Regions from separate parts of the Enterococcus sp. AMC1086 genome, predicted to be linked through region 1. Evidence: a T-box and tRNA genes for the amino acid it is inferred to sense, from the RefSeq annotation. Region 1 holds a T-box; the other holds one or more tRNA genes.

The links. The T-box of region 1 lies ahead of tyrS (tyrosine--tRNA ligase). A T-box ahead of a tRNA ligase gene usually reads a tRNA of that ligase, here a tRNA-Tyr.
Region 2: it has a tRNA-Tyr gene. The T-box ahead of tyrS (tyrosine--tRNA ligase) is inferred to sense a tRNA for this amino acid. The anticodon was not compared.

Annotation. Positions count from the first base shown of each region.
Region 1 covers NZ_CM177100.1:2,169,153-2,181,577, forward strand. Annotated here, with positions in the region: gene AC4BC4_RS10235 (YdcF family protein) at 1-984, shown strand, start outside; gene AC4BC4_RS10240 (hypothetical protein) at 1,058-1,414, opposite strand; gene AC4BC4_RS10245 (Y-family DNA polymerase) at 1,411-2,709, opposite strand; gene AC4BC4_RS10250 (AI-2E family transporter) at 2,918-3,973, shown strand; T-box leader at 4,132-4,334, shown strand; gene tyrS (tyrosine--tRNA ligase) at 4,386-5,654, shown strand; gene AC4BC4_RS10260 (ISL3 family transposase) at 5,906-7,210, shown strand; gene lpdA (dihydrolipoyl dehydrogenase) at 7,349-8,755, opposite strand; gene AC4BC4_RS10270 (dihydrolipoyllysine-residue acetyltransferase) at 8,763-10,406, opposite strand; gene AC4BC4_RS10275 (alpha-ketoacid dehydrogenase subunit beta) at 10,542-11,519, opposite strand; gene pdhA (pyruvate dehydrogenase (acetyl-transferring) E1 component subunit alpha) at 11,522-12,425, opposite strand, start outside.
Region 2 covers NZ_CM177100.1:1,458,773-1,471,197, forward strand. Annotated here, with positions in the region: rRNA gene AC4BC4_RS06760 (23S ribosomal RNA) at 1-1,612, shown strand, start outside; rRNA gene rrf (5S ribosomal RNA) at 1,708-1,823, shown strand; tRNA gene AC4BC4_RS06770 (tRNA-Asn) at 1,831-1,904, shown strand; tRNA gene AC4BC4_RS06775 (tRNA-Ser) at 1,950-2,038, shown strand; tRNA gene AC4BC4_RS06780 (tRNA-Glu) at 2,054-2,125, shown strand; tRNA gene AC4BC4_RS06785 (tRNA-Val) at 2,138-2,210, shown strand; tRNA gene AC4BC4_RS06790 (tRNA-Asp) at 2,220-2,293, shown strand; tRNA gene AC4BC4_RS06795 (tRNA-Phe) at 2,306-2,378, shown strand; tRNA gene AC4BC4_RS06800 (tRNA-Tyr) at 2,382-2,462, shown strand; tRNA gene AC4BC4_RS06805 (tRNA-Trp) at 2,472-2,542, shown strand; tRNA gene AC4BC4_RS06810 (tRNA-His) at 2,557-2,629, shown strand; tRNA gene AC4BC4_RS06815 (tRNA-His) at 2,661-2,733, shown strand; tRNA gene AC4BC4_RS06820 (tRNA-Gln) at 2,756-2,827, shown strand; tRNA gene AC4BC4_RS06825 (tRNA-Cys) at 2,862-2,932, shown strand; tRNA gene AC4BC4_RS06830 (tRNA-Leu) at 2,950-3,033, shown strand; gene licT (BglG family transcription antiterminator LicT) at 3,712-4,548, shown strand; gene AC4BC4_RS06840 (beta-glucoside-specific PTS transporter subunit IIABC) at 4,668-6,551, shown strand; gene AC4BC4_RS06845 (6-phospho-beta-glucosidase) at 6,591-8,021, shown strand; gene ptcA (putrescine carbamoyltransferase) at 8,284-9,309, shown strand; gene AC4BC4_RS06855 (APC family permease) at 9,395-10,804, shown strand; gene aguA (agmatine deiminase) at 10,791-11,882, shown strand; gene arcC (carbamate kinase) at 11,893-12,425, shown strand, end outside.

The DNA of each region.
Region 1 (12,425 bases):
AAACGTAGATTAACAAATGGGTTATTATTTAACTTATTTCTAATTGTTGGTATGACTTATTTGGGGTCTTTGCTTTATAGAACACTCAATCCATTATTGATTGTTTTAGCAGGAATTACGCTCGTTGTTTTGTTCCTACTTATATTGATCGGACTTTATGCCTTGGTTGTATTTTTGTATTGGAATGCAATCGTCGTTATGCGCAAAGAAGGACATTCATTAGCGAACTTATTAACACTACTTTTAGCAGTTGGTCTGACGGCTTTTCTTATTTTTAATCATTATTCAAGTCGAATTTTGCCTGAGTGGGCCTCTCTATTATTTGGTATCTTACCACTCTCAATGTTCTACTTTTCTTTTGTTTTCTATAATTTTTTGACGATTTCAGTCATTTATCAATTTAATCAGCCTAAATATGATCAAGATTTTATCATCGTTTTAGGGGCTGGATTGATCGATGGAAAAACAGTCCCGCCACTTTTAGGCAAACGAATCGAAAAGGCCATTCAATTTTATAAAGCCCAAGCCAATGCTACATTAAGTCCACCCAAAATTCTTATGTCTGGTGGTAAAGGGAATGATGAGCATGTTGCTGAAAGTATTGCAATGAAAGATTACGCCATCGAAAAAGGAATTCCAGAAGAAGATATTTTAGTTGAATCAAATTCAAAAAACACCTTAGAAAATATGAGATTTTCAAAAGAAATCATGGAAACAGTTTTTGGTGGAACAGATTTTCATGCACTATTTACAACCAACAATTTCCATCTGTTTCGTGCAGGTCTTTTTGCGAAAATGGCGAATCTAAACGCAGATGGACTTGGAGCAAAAACAGCCTTTTACTTTCTACCAAATGCTTTTTTAAGAGAGTTTATTGCCATTGTAATGATGCACAAACGCCGTCATTTGATTATATGCGGACTGATTGCATTCGTGATGATTTTCTTAGCATTCGTTCAATTCTTTTTTATCTCTCGTCATTAAACTTAAAACAAAATTGGAACAGAAGCGTTTATTCTGATTCCTTAAGGCTTGGATATGACTCGTAGAGTTATGTCTAAGCCTTATTTTTTTTATGAAATTGGATATGGCGGATCTCATCATAGCCAATCTTATGCCCATCTACATAAATCCCTAATGCATCATGTCCTTGAATCCTTCCTATAACGTCTGCACCGTAGTTCCCATCACAATCCAGTTCTTCTTTTTGAATCCTCACTTCAGCTTGACTTTGAAAAGCCTGAGCTAAAACTTCATCGATTTCCGTCCAACTCATTTGAATTTTTTTTTCAGCTGGCTGTCTTTTTTTCTCTTGTTCAATGATTGCTGTATGTTCAGATAAATAAAAACCTGCCCACTTTTTCATTTTTCGATCTTGATACTGTTCAAAATAATAATCCCGCTCTTTGCTCATTGTAAGCCCTCCATTCCTCCAGCATGCCCACCGACTAATGATGCTCTTGAAATTGCTGTGCCGCCTGATGATACTGAACTCGCATGAACTAAAGAAACATAGCCAAATCGCTGCCGGATATCATCAATCAGCTGATCTAACTCTAACTCTTTGATCTGTTCATCAGGTTCATGAAATAAGTCTAGTTGTACATAAGTATTATAATTCAATTTGGTATAAGTAATCCCAATATGTCGTACTTCTTCTCCATGCCAATGTTGTCTGAATATTGTTAAACAATACTCAATCAACAGCTTACTACTATTTGTTAAAGGAACTTTCATTTGTCTTGAAAATCCTGATCCTAAAGACTTATCAGTCCTTGAAAAACCAATGGATAAATGCACACATTCTGTCTGGCAATGTGCCTTTCTAAGTCTGGCCGCCACTTGTTCCGCCATTTCACGTATCACAACTTCGATCTCCTCTTGTCGCAAATAATCTCGCATCAAAATTTGAGAATTATTATAAGAGCGTTCTTCTGGTATATATTTTTCCGATAAACGGCTGCGGTCGATACCATGTGCATGAGCATAAAGCTGTTCACCGATGATTCCTAAATTTCTTTTCAGACTATTCAAATCAGCATGTGCCAAATCATAAACGGATCGAATCCCTAAATTATTTAAGCGTTTCTCCATTCGACTCCCAATCCCCCACATATCGGTCATCGTTTCGATTGTCCAAACTTTTTCGGATACATCCTCATAATGCCATTGGGCTAAGCGCTCCTGATTATGCTTAGCTTCAATATCCATCGCTAATTTTGCTAATAAGGGATTATCCCCTATTCCAACTGTGATCGCTAATCCTGTTTCATTTTTGATTCTTTGTTGGATGATCTGTGCGAGTTCTACCGGTGTTCGTCCAAATAATTTCCAACTAGCGGTCACATCTAAAAACGATTCATCAATCGAATAAATATGTAGATCTTCATCTGCTACATAGCTCTTATATATCTCATTGATTTTCATATTTTCCTTGATATACTCATTCATTCGCGGTGGGACGATTACCAATTCTGGATGGTTTGGAACATCATATTTTCGTGTCACATTGGTGATTCCCAGTACTTCTTTCGCTTTTGGAGAAGAAGCTAAAACCAAACCACCCGTATTTTCTGCATGACTCATGACTACCAACATTTTTTCAATTGGATTGAAACCTCTAGCGACACATTCTACTGACGCGTAAAATGATTTTACATCAATGCAAAAAATCACTCTTCTTGGTTCTTTTTCATAATCAAAAAACATAGCATTCCTCTCCTTGTTTTATTTCAAAACCAATTATACGAACATACGTTCATTTTGTAAAGGGGAACACCTTTTTAAATTTGAGCCTGAGTAAAAATAATTCTTTTTTTAGAATTATAGATAGAACTACTATCTAAAAATGTAAAAAAGCATTATAGTTATATAAGATATTACAAACAACGAATCATAGTTTAAAGGAGTGAAGTCTGTGTCGGTTTATGAAAAATTTATTCAAAACGAACGATTAAGACGTTTTTTTGTTTTGGGTGTTGTTATTTTTGTTTTATTTTTAGCTAGAAGTATGATCACAATGATTTTATTAACATTTATTTTTACGTTTTTAGCGCTTCATTTCGTGAAATTTGTTCAGCGCTTTTTAAAAATCCCATCGCTCATACTAGTTTTAGCAACCTATTCTTTAATTGTTTTTTTAGTCTATCTGGCTATTACAAAGTATGTACCAGTTGTTATCCATCAAACAGTTCAGATGTATAACTCGGTGATCCATTTTTATAAAAATCCAGGAGATAATCATAACCAACTATTGATGATCATAGATGACTATCTAGAGAAATCAAATTTAATGTCACAAATCCAAAATGGGGCGAGTACCATTTTACGTTATGTTCAAGACATTGGTTCGATCGGTATTTCCTTTGTCCTTTCATTTGTTCTAAGTTTCTTTTTTATGATCGAGAAAAAACAAATGACTGAGTTTTCTAAGTTATTTTTAAAAAGTGATTTCGACTGGTTTTTTCAAGACATCTATTATTTTGCTGATAAGTTTGTAAATACATTTGGTGTCGTAATGGAAGCTCAATTCTTTATTGCTGTTGTTAATACTAGTATTACAACGATTTGTTTGGCTTTGATTGGATTTCATCAATTGCCAAGTTTAGCAATCATGATTTTTCTTTTGAGTCTAATACCCGTTGCAGGAGTGATTATCTCCTGTATTCCGCTAAGTTTCATCGCCTATTCACAAGGTGGTATCAACGATGTAATTTATATTTTAGTGGTGATCATCGTAGTGCATTTATTTGAGTCTTACGTATTGAATCCCAAATTTATGTCCAGCAAAACAGAATTACCGATTTTTTATACATTTGTTATTTTATTGATCAGTGAACGATTGTTTGGTGTTTGGGGATTGATTGTCGGTATCCCGATTTTTACTTTCTTTTTAGATATCTTAAAGGTCAAACCCATCCATTCTTTCACTGAAAAAATAACATATGATCCAGAAAATAATAAAGAAAAATAATTCCTTTGCTCTGCTTTCGTTTAAAAAATAGCTAAATCAACGCTTATAAAATTGTTTAGGCCGATGAATTAATGCCTAAACCAAAACTTGTAAACGTGACTCTCAAGGAAGTATTTGACAAGTTGGCTTATTTGTCGTAAAATTGCTACAAAATAACATATCAAACTTTAATAAAGCGAAGTAGCAGTAATGTCCCTTTTTCAGAGAGTCAGCATTTAGTGAGAGTTGGCATATACATTTTTGTGAATTACACTTTTAGTTTCCTACCGTAAGTAGGCGTCTATCTACGATACAGATTTGAGAGGTATATGATCTTTTCATGTACAATTTGGGTGGTAACACGGCGAAGTTCGTCCCATAGGCTAAAACCTATGGGGCGTTTTTTATTTTATTTAGGAGAGGAATAGGCGAAATGAAAAACATTATTGATGAATTAGAATGGCGTGACGCCATCAACCAACAAACAGATAGCGAAGGTTTACGAAAATACGTTGAGACCGAGAGCATTTCACTATATTGCGGTGTGGATCCTACAGGAGACAGTATGCATATCGGGCATTTGATTCCATTTATGATGCTAAAAAGATTCCAAGCATTCGGACACCATCCTGTTATTTTAATCGGTGGCGCAACCGGAACAATCGGTGATCCAAGTGGACGAACAACAGAACGTCAATTACAGACAATGGACACCATCCAACATAACGTTGACTCTTTAACAAGACAGATGGAAAAATTATTTGCTGTAGATACTGACAATACATTAACATTAGTAAACAACTATGACTGGACACACAATCTTACTCTTTTAGACTTCTTAAGAGATTATGGTAAATTTTTCAACATCAACACAATGCTTGCCAAAGATATCGTAGCAAGCCGTTTAGAAACAGGAATTTCCTTTACAGAATTCACGTACCAAATCCTACAATCAATGGACTTTTTGCACTTATTTCAAAATAATAATGTCCGCATGCAAATTGGCGGCGCCGATCAATGGGGCAATATTACAGCAGGTTTAGACTTGATTCGTAAAAAAGAAGGTGCGGATGCAAAAGCCTTTGGTTTAACAATTCCATTGATGTTAAAAGCAGATGGAACAAAATTTGGTAAATCAGCTGGCGGTGCAGTTTGGCTTGATCCAGAAAAAACAACGCCTTACGAATTCTACCAATTCTGGGTAAACCAAGACGACCGCGACGTAATCAAATACTTGAAATTCTTTACCTTCTTAACGAAAGAGGAAATTGATGCCCTAGAAGTAAAAGTCCAAACGGAACCACACTTACGTGAAGCACAACGCGTACTAGCAGCAGAAATGACAAAGTTTGTTCACAGTGAAGCTGATTTAAATGATGCTCTAGCAATCTCAGAAGCATTATTTTCAGGTAACGTAAAAAATCTAACCTCCAAGCAAATTGAAGAAGGTTTTAAAAACATGCCTACTATTGAAACAGAATCGCTTGATCAAAATCTTGTAGATTGGTTGATTGAACTTGGAATCGAACCTTCTAAACGCCAAGCTAGAGAAGATATCACAAATGGTGCAATTTCAATCAATGGTGATCGTATTAAAGAATTGGACTTTACCGTTACAGCAGATCATAGCTTTGATGGAAAATTTATTATTGTTCGAAAAGGGAAAAAACAATACACTTTAGTGAAAATACTTGCTAAATAATAGGAATATTTTTGTCGTTTCAAATCAAAGAAGATGCGATCAATAGTATAAGGCAAATAGTCATTATGATTCACCAACCATTAAATAAAAAATAGTTCCAGATACGTTCTATTTAACAAAAAACGGCTCTATACTTTCTGATGTTGGTGAGAAATCACCGGCATCTTTTTTTAATGCAAAATAATAGAAAAGACATCCCGATATCCTTTAGAATTAAGTCGACTAAAACCAATTAAAAGGAGGAAATCAAGATGTCTTACACCAATCTTATCAAAAATACCTTAGATATTCTAGACTTAAACATTACTTTTACTGAAAATTCTTTAGAAAAAGAACGCATTAAGGGACGAATTTGTCAGGTATTTTCTGGTACATTAGACTATTTAGCCCACTCCTGTCTTCATTGTGGAGAGAAAGAAAAAGGAAAGATTATTCGTTGGGGCTATACGACTTGTCTTATTTTAATGAACGATGTGTCTGAGTATCAAACGTATTTACGCTTGAAGAAACGCCGTTTCTTCTGTTATTCCTGTGAAAGAACGTTCGTCGCTGAAACAAGTCTGATCCAAAAAGGGTGTTCGATTTCTAAGAAAGTGAAGCTATCCATTGCCGATCGATTAAGAAAGGTCACGTCTATGAGTGAGATTGCGCGTCAAAAGAAGGTCTCTGTTTCTTCTGTCTATCGCGTCTTGAAACAATTTTATGAACCGAAAAAAATCAATCGCCTGACCTTGCCTGAAGTCCTTTGTTTTGATGAATTTAAATCGGTTAAACAGGTCGCTGCTTCTATGAGTTTTATCATGATGGATGGTCAAACAAAGCAGTTAATTGATGTCATTGAAAACCGTCAATTGTCCTTTTTACAACGTTATTTTTCACGATTCTCTTTGTCTGTTCGTGAACGTGTAAAATATATCGTTTGTGATATGTACGCTCCTTATTTTTCTCTCGTCAAAAAATTGTTTCCTATGGCTCAGATTATTCTCGATCGCTTTCACATTGTCCAACACATTGGACGAACCTTTTTAAAACACCGCATTCAACGAATGAATCTGTTTCTCCAGAAAGGAACTGTAGAGGCAAAAAAATATCGACACTTGAAGAAGTACTGGAAACTTCTTCAAAAGAACCAATCGAAGCTCGATTTTGAAAAACGCCAATGGCGTCCTTCTTTCCGCACCTATTTAACAGAAACAGAACTCGTTGATCGACTCCTTGCATATGATGAGGAGTTAAAATCTGGTTACACCTGTTATCAGAACGTTCTTTATGCGGTACAAACACGAGACTACACAAGATTCCACTCGCTATTAGAACAAGATTGTTCTGGACTTCCCGTCTATTACCAAACAGTTTTTTCTACCTTTAAGAAAGTTCAAAATGAAATTAAGCATGCTCTAGAATTATCCTATTCCAATGGCCCATTGGAATGCTTGAACAACCATATCAAAGTGTTAAAGAGAAATGCGTATGGGTTTCGTAACTTTTATAACTTTAAATTGAGAATTGCTTTATGCTTTGGTAACGTTCTTTTTCAGCCAAATAGAAAAACCTAGAGGTATTTTCCTCTAGGCCTTACAATAATTGATTTAATTCTTTGGATTTTCTTCACCAACATTAGTTGACAAAGAGCCCAAAAAACAAAAGACCGAGCTTGGCTAGCTCGGTCTTTCTTTGTGTGACAAATATGCTATTTAAATATGAATTGGCAAACCTAAAGCCAACTCAGAAGCATCCATAGTAATTTCCCCTAAAGATGGGTGTGGATGGATCGTTAATGCAATATCTTCAGCATTCATGCCAGATTCAACTGCTAATGATAATTCAGAAATCATATCACTTGCGCCAACTCCGCCGATTTGTGCTCCGATAATGACATTGTCTTCGTTTGTTGTTACCAAACGTACAAATCCTTCAGTTTTACCTAAAGAAATAGCACGACCGTTACCAGCGAATGGGAATTTGTACGCAGTTGCTTCTAATCCCGCTTCTTTGGCTTCAGCAATTGTCATACCAACACTTGCTAATTCTGGATCAGTGAAGGCTACAGCAGGCATTGCTTTGTAGTCAACTTCTACTTTTTTACCAGAAATTGCTTCTGCCGCAATTTTCGCTTCGTAGCTTGCTTTATGAGCAAGAGCAGCGCCAGGTACGATATCACCAATAGCGAAGATATTTGATACGTTTGTTCTACCTTGTTTGTCCACTTTAACTAAACCACGTTCGCCAACTTCAACACCTGCTTGTTCTAAACCAAGATCATCTGTGTTTGGACGACGTCCAACTGTTACCATTACATAGTCAGCAGTGACAGATTCTTCTTTACCGTCTACTTCATATTTTACAGTTACGCTGTCGCCATTGTCGATTGCTTCTTTAGCCATTGCTTTTGTTACAACTGTTACATTTTTCTTCTTGAAGTCATCTGTAACTAGTTTAACCATGTCTTTTTCATACGTTGGTAAGATTGAAGGGCTACCTTCTAAAATCGTTACTTCAGAACCAAGATTCGCATATGCTCCACCTAATTCCGCACCGATAACACCGCCACCGATAATAACAAATTTCTTAGGTACTTCTTTCAAGCTCAAACCGCCAGTAGAATCTAAGACACGTCCGGCAAATTTAAATCCTGGGATTTCGATTGGACGAGAACCTGTTGCTACGATTGCATTATTGAATGAGTATGTTTGAGCTGAATCCGGATGAATCACGCGTAATGTGTTTTCATCAACGAAGAAAGCTTCTCCTTCAATAATTTCGATTTTATGTTTTTTTAGAAGGAAACCAACACCGCTTGTCAAAGTATTAACAACTTTGTTGTCTTTCCATTCTTGTGTTTTTGTAAAGTCTAGCTCAACACCTTTAGCTGTTACACCAAACATAGTTGAATCTAGTGATTCTTGATAGTGATGTCCAGCTGCGATCAATGCTTTAGAAGGAATACATCCAACGTTCAAACATACACCGCCGATAAACTCACGTTCAATGATCGCAACTTTTTGACCCATTTCAGCAGCACGAATCGCTGCAACGTATCCTCCAGGACCTGAACCAATTACGACTGTATCTAATTCAATGGCGAAATCTCCTACTACCATGTGATAATCATCCTTCCATTAATAATAATTCTGGATCAGCTAATAAACGCTTGATGTTGTTCATTGCTTTTTGAGCAGTTGCCCCATCAACGATACGGTGGTCAAAACTCATTGAAAGTTTCATAACACGTCCAACAACGATTTCACCGTCTGCATTTACAACTGGTTGAGTAGCAATTGTACCTACGCCTAAAATTGCAACTTCCGGGTAGTTGATAACTGGTGTGAACCAGCCTCCGCCAACTGAACCGATATTACTGATTGTGATCGAGCCATCGCGCATATCCGCACCTGTTAATTTACCTTCGATTGCAAGAGCTGCTTTTTCGTTGATTTCATCAGCGATAGCAAACATGCTCTTCGTGTTCGCATTTTTAACGTTTGGTACATATAATCCATGATCAGTATCTGTTGCGATACCAATGTTATAGTAGTTTTTATAAACGATTTCTTGTGCTGCATCGTCAATTGATGCATTCAAGATTGGGAATTTTTGAACTGTTGCTGTCAATGCTTTTACAACGTATGGTAAGAATGTTAATTTAGTACCGTTTGCTGCTGCAACATCTTTAAATTTCTTACGGTGATCCCATAATTTAGATACTTCCACTTCGTCATGCAATGTAACGTGCGGTGCAGTATGTTTACTGTTCACCATCGCTTTAGCAATTGCTTTACGAGTTGGCGTCATTTTTTCGCGAGTTTCAGCTTCACCTAGATCAGAAACAAATGGTTTAGCCGGAGCTTTTGGTGCAGCTGTTTCAGCTGTAGCAGTTGCTTGTGGTGTTGCTGCAGTTTGTTCAGCTTGTGCTGGCGCTACTTGTCCGCCACCTGAGATAAAGCTTTCGATGTCTGCTTTTGTGACACGTCCACCTTTTCCAGTTGGTACAACTTGCGTGATATCAACGTCTTTTTCACGAGCAAATTGACGTACTGATGGCATAGCCAAGACACGTTTGTTTGGATCAGCTGCTGCTACGACACCTGTTGACGCAGCTTGTGCTGGTGCTGCTTGTTCAGTTTGAGCAGGCGCACTTGCTGCTGGTGCTGAACTTGATGCAGAGTTATGTCCAGGTGCATCGATTTCGATCAATACATCCCCAACGTTTGCTACTGTGCCTTCTGGAACCACAATATTTTTAACTGTTCCTGTTACTGGTGAAGGGATTTCTTCGACAGATTTGTCATTCTGTACTTCCAATAAAGTATCATCTTCATTGATGGTATCTCCTGCTTTAACGAACCATTTTACGATTTCGCCTTCTGCAATACCTTCACCAATATCTGGTAATTTAAATTGGAACACGCCGCCACTGCTGTCTGCTGCAGGTGCTTCTGGAACCGCTGCTGGTTGTGCAGGCGTTTGTTCTTGAGCTGGAGCAGCTGTCGGTGCTGCATCATTTTCTGGATGTCCAGGTGCGTCGATTTCGATCAACACATCTCCAACATTTGCTACTGTGCCTTCTGGTACTACGATAGATTTAACTGTTCCTGTAACTGGAGATGGAATCTCTTCTACAGATTTATCGTTTTGAACTTCTAATAATGTATCATCTTCATTGATGGTATCTCCTGCTTTAACGAACCATTTTACGATTTCGCCTTCTGCAATACCTTCACCAATATCTGGTAATTTAAATTGATAAGCCATTTTTTAAGCCTTCCCTTCCTTTATCGTATCTGTCTAACTGGAAAAATGCGGAAACAACAGCGCTAAATTTCCACGTGAAAACATGTCACGTGAAAATTCAGGCATGCTATTTAAAGCAATTTTATTCAGTTTTAATTAAAATTCTGCGATTTCTCTTGCTTTCGCTTCGATATCTTTAGCATTTGGCAACCAAATGTTTTCTGCTTGTCCAAATGGGAAGATTGTATCTGGAGCAGATACACGGCCAATTGGCGCTTCTAATGATAATACTGCACGTTCAGAAATTTCAGAAACAACCATAGCACCAACGCCAGCTTGTTTTTGAGCTTCTTGAACTACGACTACGCGACCCGTTTTTTCAACTGATTGAATGATTGTTTCAACATCTAAAGGAGCGACAGTACGTAAGTCAATGATTTCAACAGAAATATTGTCTTTTGCTAAATTGTCAGCAGCTTTGATTGCTTCACGAACCATTGCACCGTAAGTAATGATAGAAACATCAGTACCTTCGCGAGTAACAGCAGCTTTATCTAAAGGCACTTCATATGCTTCATCCGGCACTTCCTCACGGAATGAGCGGTATAGTTTCATGTGTTCTAAATAAACAACTGGGTCATTGCTTCTGATCGCAGAAATCAATAGTCCTTTTGCATCATATGGATTTGATGGGATGACTACACGGATACCAGGAGATTGAGCAATCAATCCTTCTAAGTTATCTGAGTGAAGTTCTGGTGTATGCACACCACCACCAAATGGCGCACGAACAGTAATAGGCATATTACGTGTTCCACCCATACGGTAACGAGTACGAGCCATTTGACCGACGATTTCATCAAAGACTTCAAATACGAATCCAAAGAATTGGATTTCAGGAACTGGACGGTATCCTTCTAATGCTAAACCAAAAGCCAAACCACCGATTCCAGATTCTGCTAAAGGAGTATCGAAGACACGGTCTTCGCCAAATTTTTCTTGTAAGCCTTCAGTTGCACGGAAAACTCCGCCATTTTTACCAACGTCTTCACCGAAGACCAAGACGTTTTCGTCTTTCTCTATTTCAAGAGCTAAGGCATCTGTAATTGCTTGGATCATTGTTTTTTGTGCCATGATTATTTCGACTCCTTCGCTTCGTAGAATGCAATTTGTTCTTTAATGTTTTGAGGTTGAACTTCAAACATATTTTTCAAGAAATCAGATACTTTTTGTTTTGGAACTTTATCTGCTTCTGCAATTGCTACTTTGATTTCTTCTTTAGTTTTTTCGATTACTTCGTTTTCTTTTTCTTCAGACCATAACCCTTTGTCTTCTAGATATTTACGGAAACGAATTAGTGGATCTTTTTGTACCCATTCGTCATCCATATCTTTTGAACGGTAACGAGTTGGATCATCACCTGATAATGTATGTGGACCATAACGGTAAGTTAATGTTTCGATCAATACAGGGCCATTGCCATTTGCAGACCATTCGCGCGCTTCTTTTGCAATTGCATAAACTGCTAATGGATCCATACCGTCAACGACGATCCCTGGAATTCCTGCTGCTACAGCTTTTTGTGCTAATGTTTTAGCAGCTGTTTGTTTTTCACGAGGTGTTGAAATCGCAAAACCATTGTTTTGGATGATGAACACGCCGTTTGCATGATAGGCTCCTGCAAAGTTGATTGCTTCATAGAAATCACCTTGTGAAGAACCGCCATCACCTGTATAAGTGAAGACAACGTTTTTCTTGCCGCGTTTTTTCATTCCTAAAGCAACACCAGCTGCTTGGATGTATTGCGCACCAATGATGATTTGCGGTGGTAGAGCATTTAATTCTGGTGCATAGTGGTTACCTGCTACATGGCCACGAGACCATAAAAATGCTTCTGTCAATGGTAAACCGTGTTGAACTAATTGAGGTACATCACGATAACCTGGTAATAGGTAATCTTCTTTTTCCATAGCAAATTGACTTGCTAATTGGCTTGCTTCTTGTCCAGCTGTTGGTGCGAAGAATCCTAGACGACCTTGA
Region 2 (12,425 bases), 710 kb from region 1:
GTAGCGAAAGACGGGTGAGAATCCCGTCCACCGTATGACTAAGGTTTCCTGGGGAAGGCTCGTCCGCCCAGGGTTAGTCGGGACCTAAGCCGAGGCCGATAGGCGTAGGCGATGGACAACAGGTTGATATTCCTGTACCAGTTGTTTTTGTTTGAGCAATGGAGGGACGCAGGAGGCTAAGGAATGCATGCGACTGGAAGTGCATGTCCAAGCAGTAAGTCTTGAGTAGAGTCAAATGCTTTACTCTATACGGACAAGCTGTGATGGGGAGGGAAATAATAGTACCGAAGTTCCTGATGTCACACTGTCAAGAAAAGCTTCTAGTGAGAAAACAACTGCCCGTACCGTAAACCGACACAGGTAGTCGAGGAGAGTATCCTAAGGTGAGCGAGCGAACTCTCGTTAAGGAACTCGGCAAAATGACCCCGTAACTTCGGGAGAAGGGGTGCTGACTTCGGTCAGCCGCAGTGAATAGGCCCAAGCGACTGTTTATCAAAAACACAGGTCTCTGCAAAATCGAAAGATGAAGTATAGGGGCTGACGCCTGCCCGGTGCTGGAAGGTTAAGAGGATGGGTTAGCTTCGGCGAAGCTCAGAATTGAAGCCCCAGTAAACGGCGGCCGTAACTATAACGGTCCTAAGGTAGCGAAATTCCTTGTCGGGTAAGTTCCGACCCGCACGAAAGGCGTAACGATTTGGGCACTGTCTCAACGAGAGACTCGGTGAAATTTTAGTACCTGTGAAGATGCAGGTTACCCGCGACAGGACGGAAAGACCCCATGGAGCTTTACTGTAGCTTGATATTGAGTGTTTGTACCACATGTACAGGATAGGTAGGAGCCGATGAATCCGGAACGCTAGTTTCGGTGGAGGCGCTGGTGGGATACTACCCTTGTGTTATGAACCCTCTAACCCGCACCACTTATCGTGGTGGGAGACAGTGTCAGGTGGGCAGTTTGACTGGGGCGGTCGCCTCCTAAAGAGTAACGGAGGCGCCCAAAGGTTCCCTCAGAATGGTTGGAAATCATTCGCAGAGTGTAAAGGCAGAAGGGAGCTTGACTGCGAGACTTACAAGTCGAGCAGGGACGAAAGTCGGGCTTAGTGATCCGGTGGTTCCGCATGGAAGGGCCATCGCTCAACGGATAAAAGCTACCCTGGGGATAACAGGCTTATCTCCCCCAAGAGTCCACATCGACGGGGAGGTTTGGCACCTCGATGTCGGCTCGTCGCATCCTGGGGCTGTAGTCGGTCCCAAGGGTTGGGCTGTTCGCCCATTAAAGCGGCACGCGAGCTGGGTTCAGAACGTCGTGAGACAGTTCGGTCCCTATCCGTCGCGGGCGTTGGAAATTTGAGAGGAGCTGTCCTTAGTACGAGAGGACCGGGATGGACTTACCGCTGGTGTACCAGTTGTTCTGCCAAGGGCATTGCTGGGTAGCTATGTAGGGAAGGGATAAACGCTGAAAGCATCTAAGTGTGAAGCCCACCTCAAGATGAGATTTCCCATTTCTTTAAGAAAGTAAGACCCCTGAGAGATGATCAGGTAGATAGGTTGGAAGTGGAAGTGCAGTGATGTACGGAGCGGACCAATACTAATCGGTCGAGGACTTAACCAAAGAAACGAAATAAAAAAGTAGATCGGACAGTTTGATTACAACTTCAATCCAGTTTTGAGTGAATAATCACTCAATTGAATAGCAACAACACCCAGTGTGGTGGCGATAGCAAGAAGGATACACCTGTTCCCATGCCGAACACAGAAGTTAAGCTTCTTAGCGCCGATTGTAGTGAAGGGTTTCCCTTTGTGAGAGTAGGACGTCGCCACGCTGATTATTCCGGCATAGCTCAGTTGGTAGTAGCGCATGACTGTTAATCATGATGTCGTAGGTTCGAGTCCTACTGCCGGAGTTTCTTAATATAAGCTTTATGAGTATGCTTGCTTCTTTTAACTTTGGAGAGTTGTCCGAGTGGCCGAAGGAGCATGATTGGAAATCATGTAGACGGTTATCGCTGTCTCAAGGGTTCGAATCCCTTACTCTCCGTATTAAGTCTTTATTGGCCCGTTGGTCAAGCGGTTAAGACACCGCCCTTTCACGGCGGTATCACGGGTTCGATTCCCGTACGGGTCATTTATATTTTTTGGAGGTTTAGCTCAGCTGGGAGAGCACCTGCCTTACAAGCAGGGGGTCGGCGGTTCGATCCCGTCAACCTCCATTAAATTACGGTTTGGTAGTTCAGCTGGTTAGAATGCCTGCCTGTCACGCAGGAGGTCGCGGGTTCGAGTCCCGTCCAGACCGTTTATAGTTTTTGGCGCAGTAGCTCAGTTGGTAGAGCAACGGATTGAAGCTCCGTGTGTCGGCAGTTCGATTCTGTCTTGCGCCATTTGGAGGAATAGCGAAGTGGCTAAACGCGACGGACTGTAAATCCGTTCCTTAGGGTTCAGTGGTTCGAATCCACTTTCCTCCATTATTTAGTAGGGATATAGTTAAACGGTATAACTACGGTCTCCAAAACCGTCATTGTGGGTTCGATTCCTACTATCCCTGTTAGCAAGTTTATGGCGATTGTGGTGAAGTGGTTAACACAGCGGATTGTGGTTCCGCCATGCGTGGGTTCGATCCCCATCAGTCGCCCTTAGCTTTAATTTTTATCATATGTTTTATGGCGATTGTGGTGAAGTGGTTAACACAGCGGATTGTGGTTCCGCCACGCGTGGGTTCGATTCCCATCAGTCGCCCTTAGCTTTTAATTTTAATTATTGGGGTATAGCCAAGCGGTAAGGCAACAGGTTTTGATCCTGTCATGCGTTGGTTCGAATCCAGCTACCCCAGTTTTCTCTTTTTGAGAATGTTTAAATTGTAATATGGCGGTATAGCCAAGTGGTAAGGCAGAGGTCTGCAAAACCTTCATCACCGGTTCAAATCCGGTTACCGCCTTGCAAAAATTATTTTATGCCGGCGTGGCGGAATTGGCAGACGCGCTGGACTCAAAATCCTGTGATCTCACGATCGTGCCGGTTCGACCCCGGCCGCCGGTATATGCCAAGCATTAACATATTCTTATGTTAATGCTCTTTTTTTGTTTAAACATTTTGAAGTAATTTTGTATTTTTGTATCTTATTCGTTGATATTTAACTGAGATTGAAGTTAAATTACTTGGTATAGAGAGTAATATGGCTTCATTTTTTCTATCGATTCACTCTTTTTTTAGTAAAACACTTCTTTTCGGAGAGTTGGGGGAGCATCCTTATCGTTAGATGTTTTAGGTGTTGCTGGGTTTCAAATCTATCAAGATTATTTAGTAATTGATAAAATGAATACTCTTAAAAATATGAAAAATGGCTATTTAAAAAATATCCAGACAATGCAGCCGTAAAAGAGCATCATGGAAAGATAACAAATTACTTAGAAATAAAATTTAACTATTAATATTAGAAACACTAAAAAATAAGTATATGTATTGATAGAAGTTAGTAATACTGAAAAATTAAATCGCTCTTATTAATTACCGACTTACGTTAAGTAATAATAATATTTTATAAGTAGAAATTTTTTTATAAAGCGAATGATTGTATTTTTCCTTGGTTGACAACGCTTTATTTTCATGTTTTAATAACAAGAGAAATCAAGATTGTTACTGAATTTTCAGGCTATACTTTATTTCTTTTATTAACATTTAATTAGCTAGCTGATCTAATCTCATTGAGGAGATATTATGGAAGTAAAAAAAGTAATCAATAATAATATTGTGAAGTCACTTGATGCTGACGGTCACGAAGTACTTGTGATGGGCAAAGGTATTGGCTTTAAAAAAAATATCGGCGATGTTATTGAGGATTCTCTTATTGAAAAAATATATACAAGCAATGCCGATTTAAATACAAATAAGCTTACGCAGCTGTTAGCAAATGTTCGTTTAGAGCATTTACAGGTTGCTAATGAAATTATTGGATTTGCCAAAGTTTCTTTAGGAAAAAAGCTGAATGAAAATATCTATCTTACGCTAACTGATCATATCGATTATGCAATCGAACGACAAAGTAGCGGTCTACCTGTTAGAAACGCACTGCTTTGGGAAATCAAGCGTTTTTACAATCATGAATATTTGATTGGAAAAGAAGCATTGACTATTATTTCCAATCGTCTGGATATAGTGCTTCCAGAAGATGAAGCTGGTTTTATTGCATTACATATCGTTAATGCAGAACTAGATTTATCTCAGGTCAGCCAAGTTTCAGAAATGACAAAAGTCATTCAAAAAATCATTAATATCGTTAAATATCATTATAAAACTGATTTGGATGAATACACGCTAAATTATGAACGATTTATTACGCATTTGAAATTTTTTGTTCAACGTTTATTTAGTGGAATAGAATTGGATAAAGACAAAGATGAAGGTTTCTTATTTATGTTAAAAGAAAAATATCAAGAAGAATATCTTTGTGCACTGAAAATACGCGAGTACATTGGAAAAGAATTTGGTCGTGAATTACAAGAGGACGAGATGATCTATCTCACCATCCATATCAGAAGAATAACCAACAATTAAGGATTGTTACTGCGAAAGAGCAGGCTATACCTAGGGAAAATCTCTTTGAAATAAGAGGTTTCTTAGGTATTTTTTTATGTATTTTATTTCGATTTGTAATTAAATTAGGGGGATGAACGATGAATTATCAAGAATTAGCACAAACAATTATTGAAAAAATCGGTGGAAAACAAAATATCACGGGTTTGACTCATTGTGCTACTAGATTACGCTTTAATTTGAAAAATGAAGGAACAGCAGAAACAGAGGTATTGAAAAATACAGCAGGCGTGATGGGGGTTGTTTCAAAAGGTGGACAATATCAGGTCATTATTGGTAGTGATGTTGGAAGTGTTTATAAAGAAATTTTAAAAGAAGTGCCCGCATTAGATGAAGAACAAGTCGAATCTAATGGGAAGGATGAACGTGGTACGGCTTCAAAAGTTATCGACACGATTACAGGTATTTTTACACCAATCTTACCAGCGATTACGGCGGCCGGTATGTTAAAAGCTGTTCTGTCTCTTCTAGTTGTCTTTAACGCGATCGACAAAACAGGTCAGACTTATATTATCATTGATTTTATGGCAGATTCTGCTTTTTACTTTTTACCTATTTTGTTAGCAGCGTCATCTGCACAGAAATTTAAAACTAATATGTATTTAGCCATGATGGTTGGTGGAATTTTACTCCATCCAAACTTTGTAGGGATGGTCAATGCAATCAAAGAAACTGGAGATGGAAGTATTCATCTATTTGGACTGCCAATTTCTGCAGTAACGTATGGCTCCTCCGTTATTCCAATTATTTTAGCCGTTTGGTTTATGTCTTATGTCGAGCCAATTGCAGATAAAGTGTCACCTAAAGCAATTAAATTTTTTAGTAAACCATTGATTACAATTGCAATTGTCGGTACTGTTTCGTTAGTAGTGGTGGGACCAATTGGGTATTTGATTAGTGATGGTATTTCAAATGGAATCAAAGCATTGGAGAGCTTTAGTCCGTGGTTGGTTCCAACGATTATTGGCGCGTTGACACCGTTGTTTGTAGCTACAGGAACTCACTATGGCTTAGTACCTATTGGGATTAACAATCGTATGACAACAGGATATGATAGTGTGATCTATCCAGGTATGTTAGCATCAAACCTTGGACAAGGAGCTGCTTCTTTAGCCGTTGGTGTGAAAAGTAAAAACTCTTCAATCAAACAGGTAGCTGCTTCAGCAGGTCTAACAGGTTTGTTTGGAATTACTGAACCTGCATTGTACGGTGTCAACTTGAAATATAAAACGCCCTTATATGCTGCGATGATTGGTGGCGGAATCGGTGGTTTGTTTATGGGAATCACTCGAGTGAAGAACTTTACTGGTGGTTCACCCGGTTTATTGACACTTCCAAGTTATATTGGAGATGATACCTTGAAACATTTATATATGGCTTGTATCGGAGCTGCAATCAGTATTGTGATTTCTTTTGTAGTCTCATACATTTTATATAAAGATCCAGTCGTAGAAATACCAAAGACTACAATCGATAATAAGGAAGAGAACTCTATTTCTGAAGCAAATACTCTCACAGAGGTCGTTACACCAATAAAAGGTGAAGTAGTAGCCTTGACAGCTGTGGAAGATGGAATGTTTTCAGAGGAAATTTTAGGTAAAGGCTTTGCAGTTAAACCAGTTGAAGGTTCAGTTTATGCGCCAGTTTCTGGAATTGTAACAGCAATTTTTGATTCTAAACATGCAATCGGTTTAACCAGTGACTCTGGTGTGGAGTTATTGATACACATTGGCATCGATACGGTTCAATTAAATGGTGAAGGCTATGAATACTTTGTTGATAAAGGACAAAATATTGAAATAGGTGATAAATTAATTGAATTTGACTTAGATAAAATTATTGAAAAAGGCTATAATATAATTACACCCGTTGTTGTAACAAATTCAGCTGATTTTGGTGACATTATTACATTAACCAAAACTTTAGCTAAACCAGGTGAGCAAGTAATGAAAGTCATTCGTTAAGTAGGCTTTTATTCAAATAAATTGTTGGAGGTTTTTGATATGGGATTTAGAAAAGACTTTTTATGGGGCGGCGCAACAGCGGCCAATCAATGTGAAGGGGGCTATAATGAAGGCGGCCGAGGCTTAGCGAACGTAGATCTAGCGCCAGTGGGACCAGATCGTTTTCCAGTGATCACTGGAGAGAAAAAGATGTTTGAATTTGATGACGAACATTTTTACCCAGCGCAAAATGCAATCGACATGTATCACCGTTATAAAGAAGACATTGCGTTATTTGGCGAAATGGGCTTTAAAACCTATCGTCTATCGATTGCCTGGAGTCGTATTTTCCCTCTAGGAGACGAAACAGAGCCGAATGAAGAAGGATTGAAGTTCTATGAAGAGTTGTTCAAAGAATGCCATAAACACGGGATAGAGCCTCTTGTAACGATCACACATTTTGATTGTCCGATGCATCTCGTCGAAAAATATGGTGCATGGCGCAGTCGTGAATTAGTCGGGTTTTATGAAAATCTATGCAATGTCATCTTTAATCGTTACAAAGGCTTAGTAAAATACTGGTTGACGTTCAACGAAATCAACATGATTTTACATGCACCATTTATGGGCGCAGGGCTTTATTTTGAAGAAGGGGAAAACAAAGAACAAGTGAAATACCAAGCTGCACATCATGAATTATTGGCGAGTGCCATTGCGACCAAAATCGCACATGAAGTCGATCCCGAAAACCAAGTAGGCTGTATGTTAGCGGCTGGTACAAACTATGCGTACACTTGTAAACCAGAAGATGTTTGGGCAGCTCGTCAAGCAGATCGTGAGAATTTCTTCTTTATCGATGTCCAATCTCGTGGAGAATATCCAGCGTATGCGTTGAAAGAATTAGAACGTGCAGGGATTGAATTACCAATCGAAGAGGGCGATTTAGACTTATTAAAGGAACATACCGTTGATTTTATTTCATTCTCTTATTATTCATCACGGGTCCAATCAACAGATCCGGCAATCAATGAACAAACAGCTGGAAATATCTTTGCCTCAGTGAAAAATCCGTATTTAGAAGCAAGTGAATGGGGCTGGCAAATCGATCCACTTGGATTGCGTACCACGATGAATGACTTGTATGATCGTTATCAAAAACCACTATTTATTGTTGAAAACGGCTTAGGTGCCGTGGATACGCCAGATGAAAATGGAAATGTGATCGATGATTATCGGATTGAGTATCTAGCCGCACACATCCAAGCAATGAAAGATGCGGTTGAACTTGATGGTGTAGATTTATTAGGTTATACAACGTGGGGCTGTATCGATCTTGTTTCAGCTGGAACAGGAGAGATGAAAAAACGCTATGGCTTCATCTATGTCGATCGAGATAATGATGGAAAGGGGACATTGAAACGCTCGAAGAAAAAATCATTTGACTGGTATAAAAAAGTTATTGCTACAAATGGGGAAGACTTAACAAATTAGAGCTGTTTTTAAGAAAAATACTAAAAGGTAAAAATGAGTTTGATTTACTCATTTTTGCCTTTTTTTCCATTCATTAAAAAAATAATAATTGGGTAGAGTAACCTGTTACTCAAAATGGAACAAAGTACAAGCTGCTGTTCTCTTCATCAAGTATTTAGAAACCGCTTTAAAAATGAGAAACTTAGCGGTATGCTTAACTCGTCAATAGGAAAACTCGAGGAATCCGACAACACAAATCAAAAAGAGAATGGTGGAAGCAATGATGAAAAAAAGAGACTTTGTCGATACAAATGATTTTACGAAAGCAGAAATCGATTTTATGATCCAGCTAGCTTTGAAATTAAAAGAAGCAATCAAAAATGGCTATTATCCACCCCTTTTAAAAGATAAGACGTTAGGGATGATTTTTGAGCAATCATCAACTCGCACGAGAGTATCTTTTGAAACGGCGATGACACAACTTGGCGGTCATGCACAATATTTAGCACCAGGTCAAATTCAATTAGGCGGACATGAATCTTTAGGTGATACTGCTCGAGTGTTATCTCGTTTAGTAGATATTTTAATGGCACGAGTGGAACGTCATCAAACAATTGTCGATTTAGCCAAAGATACAACGATTCCAGTTATCAATGGCATGAGTGACTACAACCATCCGACACAAGAATTAGGCGACATTATTACAATGACAGAACATCTACCAGAAGGTAAAAAGCTGAGTGATTGCAAAATTGTCTTTGTTGGAGATGCGACTCAGGTATGTGTATCAACAATGTTTATGGCAACGAAAATGGGTATGGATTTTGTTCAGTTTGGACCAAAAGGATTTCAAATCAAAGAGGAAACACTTGCTATCGGTCAAAAAAATGCGAAGCTATCTGGCGGTAGTGTGCAAATGACAGAAAATGCAGAAGAGGCAATGAAAGATGCTGATTTTATTTATACGGATGTTTGGTATGGATTGTATGAGGCCGAGTTATCTGAAGAAGAGCGAATGGCAACATTCTATCCAAAATATCAAGTGAACCAAGCTTTGATCGATATGGCTGCGCCACATGTCAAATTTTTACATTGTCTACCTGCCACTAGAGGAGAAGAAGTGACCGATGAAGTGTTAGATGCACCTTATTCAATCGTTTTAGATGAAGCAGAAAATCGTTTGACGGCAATGCGTGCATTGTTGGTTTATTTCTTAAATCCATATTTAAATTATGCGAGTGAAGCAGTCGGCGAGTTTTATGATGCACAATTTGAATTAATGTTAAGAAATGCTGTCGTCGCTAAATGATTTTTTAGAACGGATGGAATAGAAGTGATCTATAGTTAAGATTCTACTTCTATTCCCGTTTCTTTAATGAAAGGTGCGTAAAAACATGAAAGAAAAAAAGAAATTTCGGTTGTTTGATGCAGTTTTAATGGCAGTAGTTGTCATACTTGTTGTTGAATCTGCCGCTCCTGCTGCTGCTATTGGTTCATCCCAATTTTTTTGGTGGGGAATTTTATTAATTTTATTCTTCTTACCTTACGGCTTGATCTCAGCGGAATTAGGCACTACTTATACAGGTGACGGGGGTATCTATGATTGGGTCAAGATGGCCTTTGGGCGTCGATGGGGCGCGCGTGTTGCTTGGTTTTATTGGATCAATTTTCCGATTTGGATGGCTAGCTTGGCGGTGCTTTTCACAGAAGTCATGACACAAATTTTCGGATTAGCATTAGGGACACCAATTTTAGTTATAGTTCAATTAGTTTTTATCTGGGGAGTAACATTGATCAGTTGTTATCCTGTCAGTGATAGTAAATGGATTTTGAATATTGCTGCATTTGCGAAAGTCGGCATTATGGTTTGTTTAGGCGTGTTAGGCATTTATCATGCTGTGACAAAGGGCATGGCGAATGATTTTTCTGGGAGAGCGTTGTTGCCGACATTTGATTTAAATAGTTTGAGTTTTATTTCTGTGATTTTGTTTAACTTTTTAGGATTTGAAGTGGTAACAACCTTAGCCAGTGATATGGAAAATCCGAAAAAACAAATTCCGCAAGCGATCATTTACGGCGGTATTTTGATTGCATTCTTCTATTTATTTGCTGCATTTGGGATGGGAGCAGCAGTGCCAGCAGATCAATTATCAACTTCAGGTGGGTTGATTGATAGCTTTATTTTATTAGTTGGTGGGATCAATCCATTTGTTATCATCATTGGCTTACTGTTTATGTATACCTTAGCGGCAAATCTGATTTCATGGGCTTTAGGTGTGAATTACGTTGCCTTTTATGCTGCCAAAAATCATGATATGCCAAACCTATTCGCAAAAGAAAATCCTAAAAACAAAATGCCAATAGGAGCTTCAGTCATAAATGGTATTGTAGCGTCGCTGTTAGTGATTGCAGCACCGTTTATACCAAATGAAAATATTTTCTGGGCATTTTTCGCATTAAATGTGGTGGCATTATTAGTTTCTTATATTATGATGTTTCCTGCTTTTTTGAAGTTACGCAAGATTGATCCAGATAAAGAGAGACCTTTTAAAGTGCTAGGAGGACCACTTTTTTTGAAAATGATCGCATATATTCCTCTAGCGTTGTTAGTTATCACTCTATTTTTTTCGATTGTCCCTTTATCCAAAACAGAATATGCTGAAAAAATTCCTATTTTGATTGGAACGATGGCAGCGGTGATTATTGGTGAAATCTGTATTCGCTTAGGAGATAAAGAGTATGCAAAAGAGCAACAGATAAAAAAAGAGCAAGAGAAAGGGAGTTTAAACCATGAAAACAATTGATAGTTCACCTAAAAAAGACGGATTCCGCATGCCAGGAGAATTTGAAGCACATCAAGGTGTATATATTTTGTGGCCAGAACGTCCAGATAATTGGCGCAATGGCGGCAAACCAGCACAAAAAACAGTTGTAGATGTAGCCCTTACTATCAGCGAATTTGAACCAGTAACAGTAGGTGTATCTGCAAAACAATATGATAATGCTCGCCATATGCTGCCAGAAAGTGTTCGAGTTGTTGAAATCGCAAACGATGATGCTTGGGTTCGAGATTGCGGTCCAACCTTTGTCAAAAATGATGAAGGTGAAATTCGTGGTGTAGACTGGACTTTTAATTCATGGGGCGGATTAGTTGATGGACTGTATTTTCCTTGGGATAAAGATGATCAGGTCGCACAGAAAATTTGTGAAATAGAATGGCTGAATCGTTATCGCTTAAATGATTTCGTTTTGGAAGGTGGTTCGATCCATGTGGATGGTGAGGGAACCTTGATCACTACAGAAGAATGTTTACTATCGGAAGGTCGAAATAGCCAGCTTTCAAAAGAACAAATCGAGCAAGTATTAAAGGAATATTTATCATTGGAAAAAATCATTTGGCTAAAACGTGGAATTTATTTAGATGAAACCAATGGCCATGTCGATAATATTGTTAATTTTGTGAAGCCTGGAGAAGTTGTCTTGGCATGGACGGATGACAAAGACGATCCACAATATGAAATTTCAAAAGAATGTTTAGCTATTTTAGAAAATGAAACAGATGCTAAAGGTCGTAAGCTTGTTGTGCATAAATTACACGTACCCAATCCGATATTAATCACTGAAGAAGAGAGTTTTGGAGTGGATGCAGTAGCTGGAACCTTACCAAGAGAAAAAGGGGATCGTTTAGCTGCAAGTTATGCAAATTATTATACGGCAAATGGTGGTGTCATTTTACCACTATTTGATGATCCAAATGATGAAAAAGCAATCGATTTATTACAAGTATTATATCCTGATAGAAAAATTGTTGGTGTACCTGCAAGAGAAATTCTTTTAGGTGGCGGAAATATTCACTGCATTACCCAACAAGTACCAAAGTGAGGTGGAATAAATGAAAAAACGTATCGTAGTTGCATTGGGAGGAAATGCTATTTTAACAACGGATCCCAGTGCTAAAGGACAACAAAAAGCTTTAGCGTACACAGCATATTATTTAGCAGATTTCATTGAAGCAGGTCATGAACTGATCATCACGCATGGTAATGGCCCTCAAGTTGGAAATCTATTATTACAGCAGCAATTAGGTGCTACAAAGAAAAATCCAGCAATGCCTGTCGATACAGCCGTTGCAATGACACAAGGCAGCATTGGCTATTGGCTTGAAAATGCGCTAGTAGATGAATTGAAAAAAAGAAATATCTCTAAAAACGTAGCAACACTTTTAACCCAAGTGGTTGTCAGCGAAACTGATCCAGCTTTTCAAGCACCAAGTAAACCAGTTGGTCCCTTTTTAAGTGAAGAAGAAATGGAAGTAGAGAAAAGAGAAACATTTGCAACATACGTAGAAGATGCAGGTCGAGGATTTCGGAAAGTTGTTCCTTCACCAAGTCCGATCGATATTCTCGAATATCCTGTGATTGAACA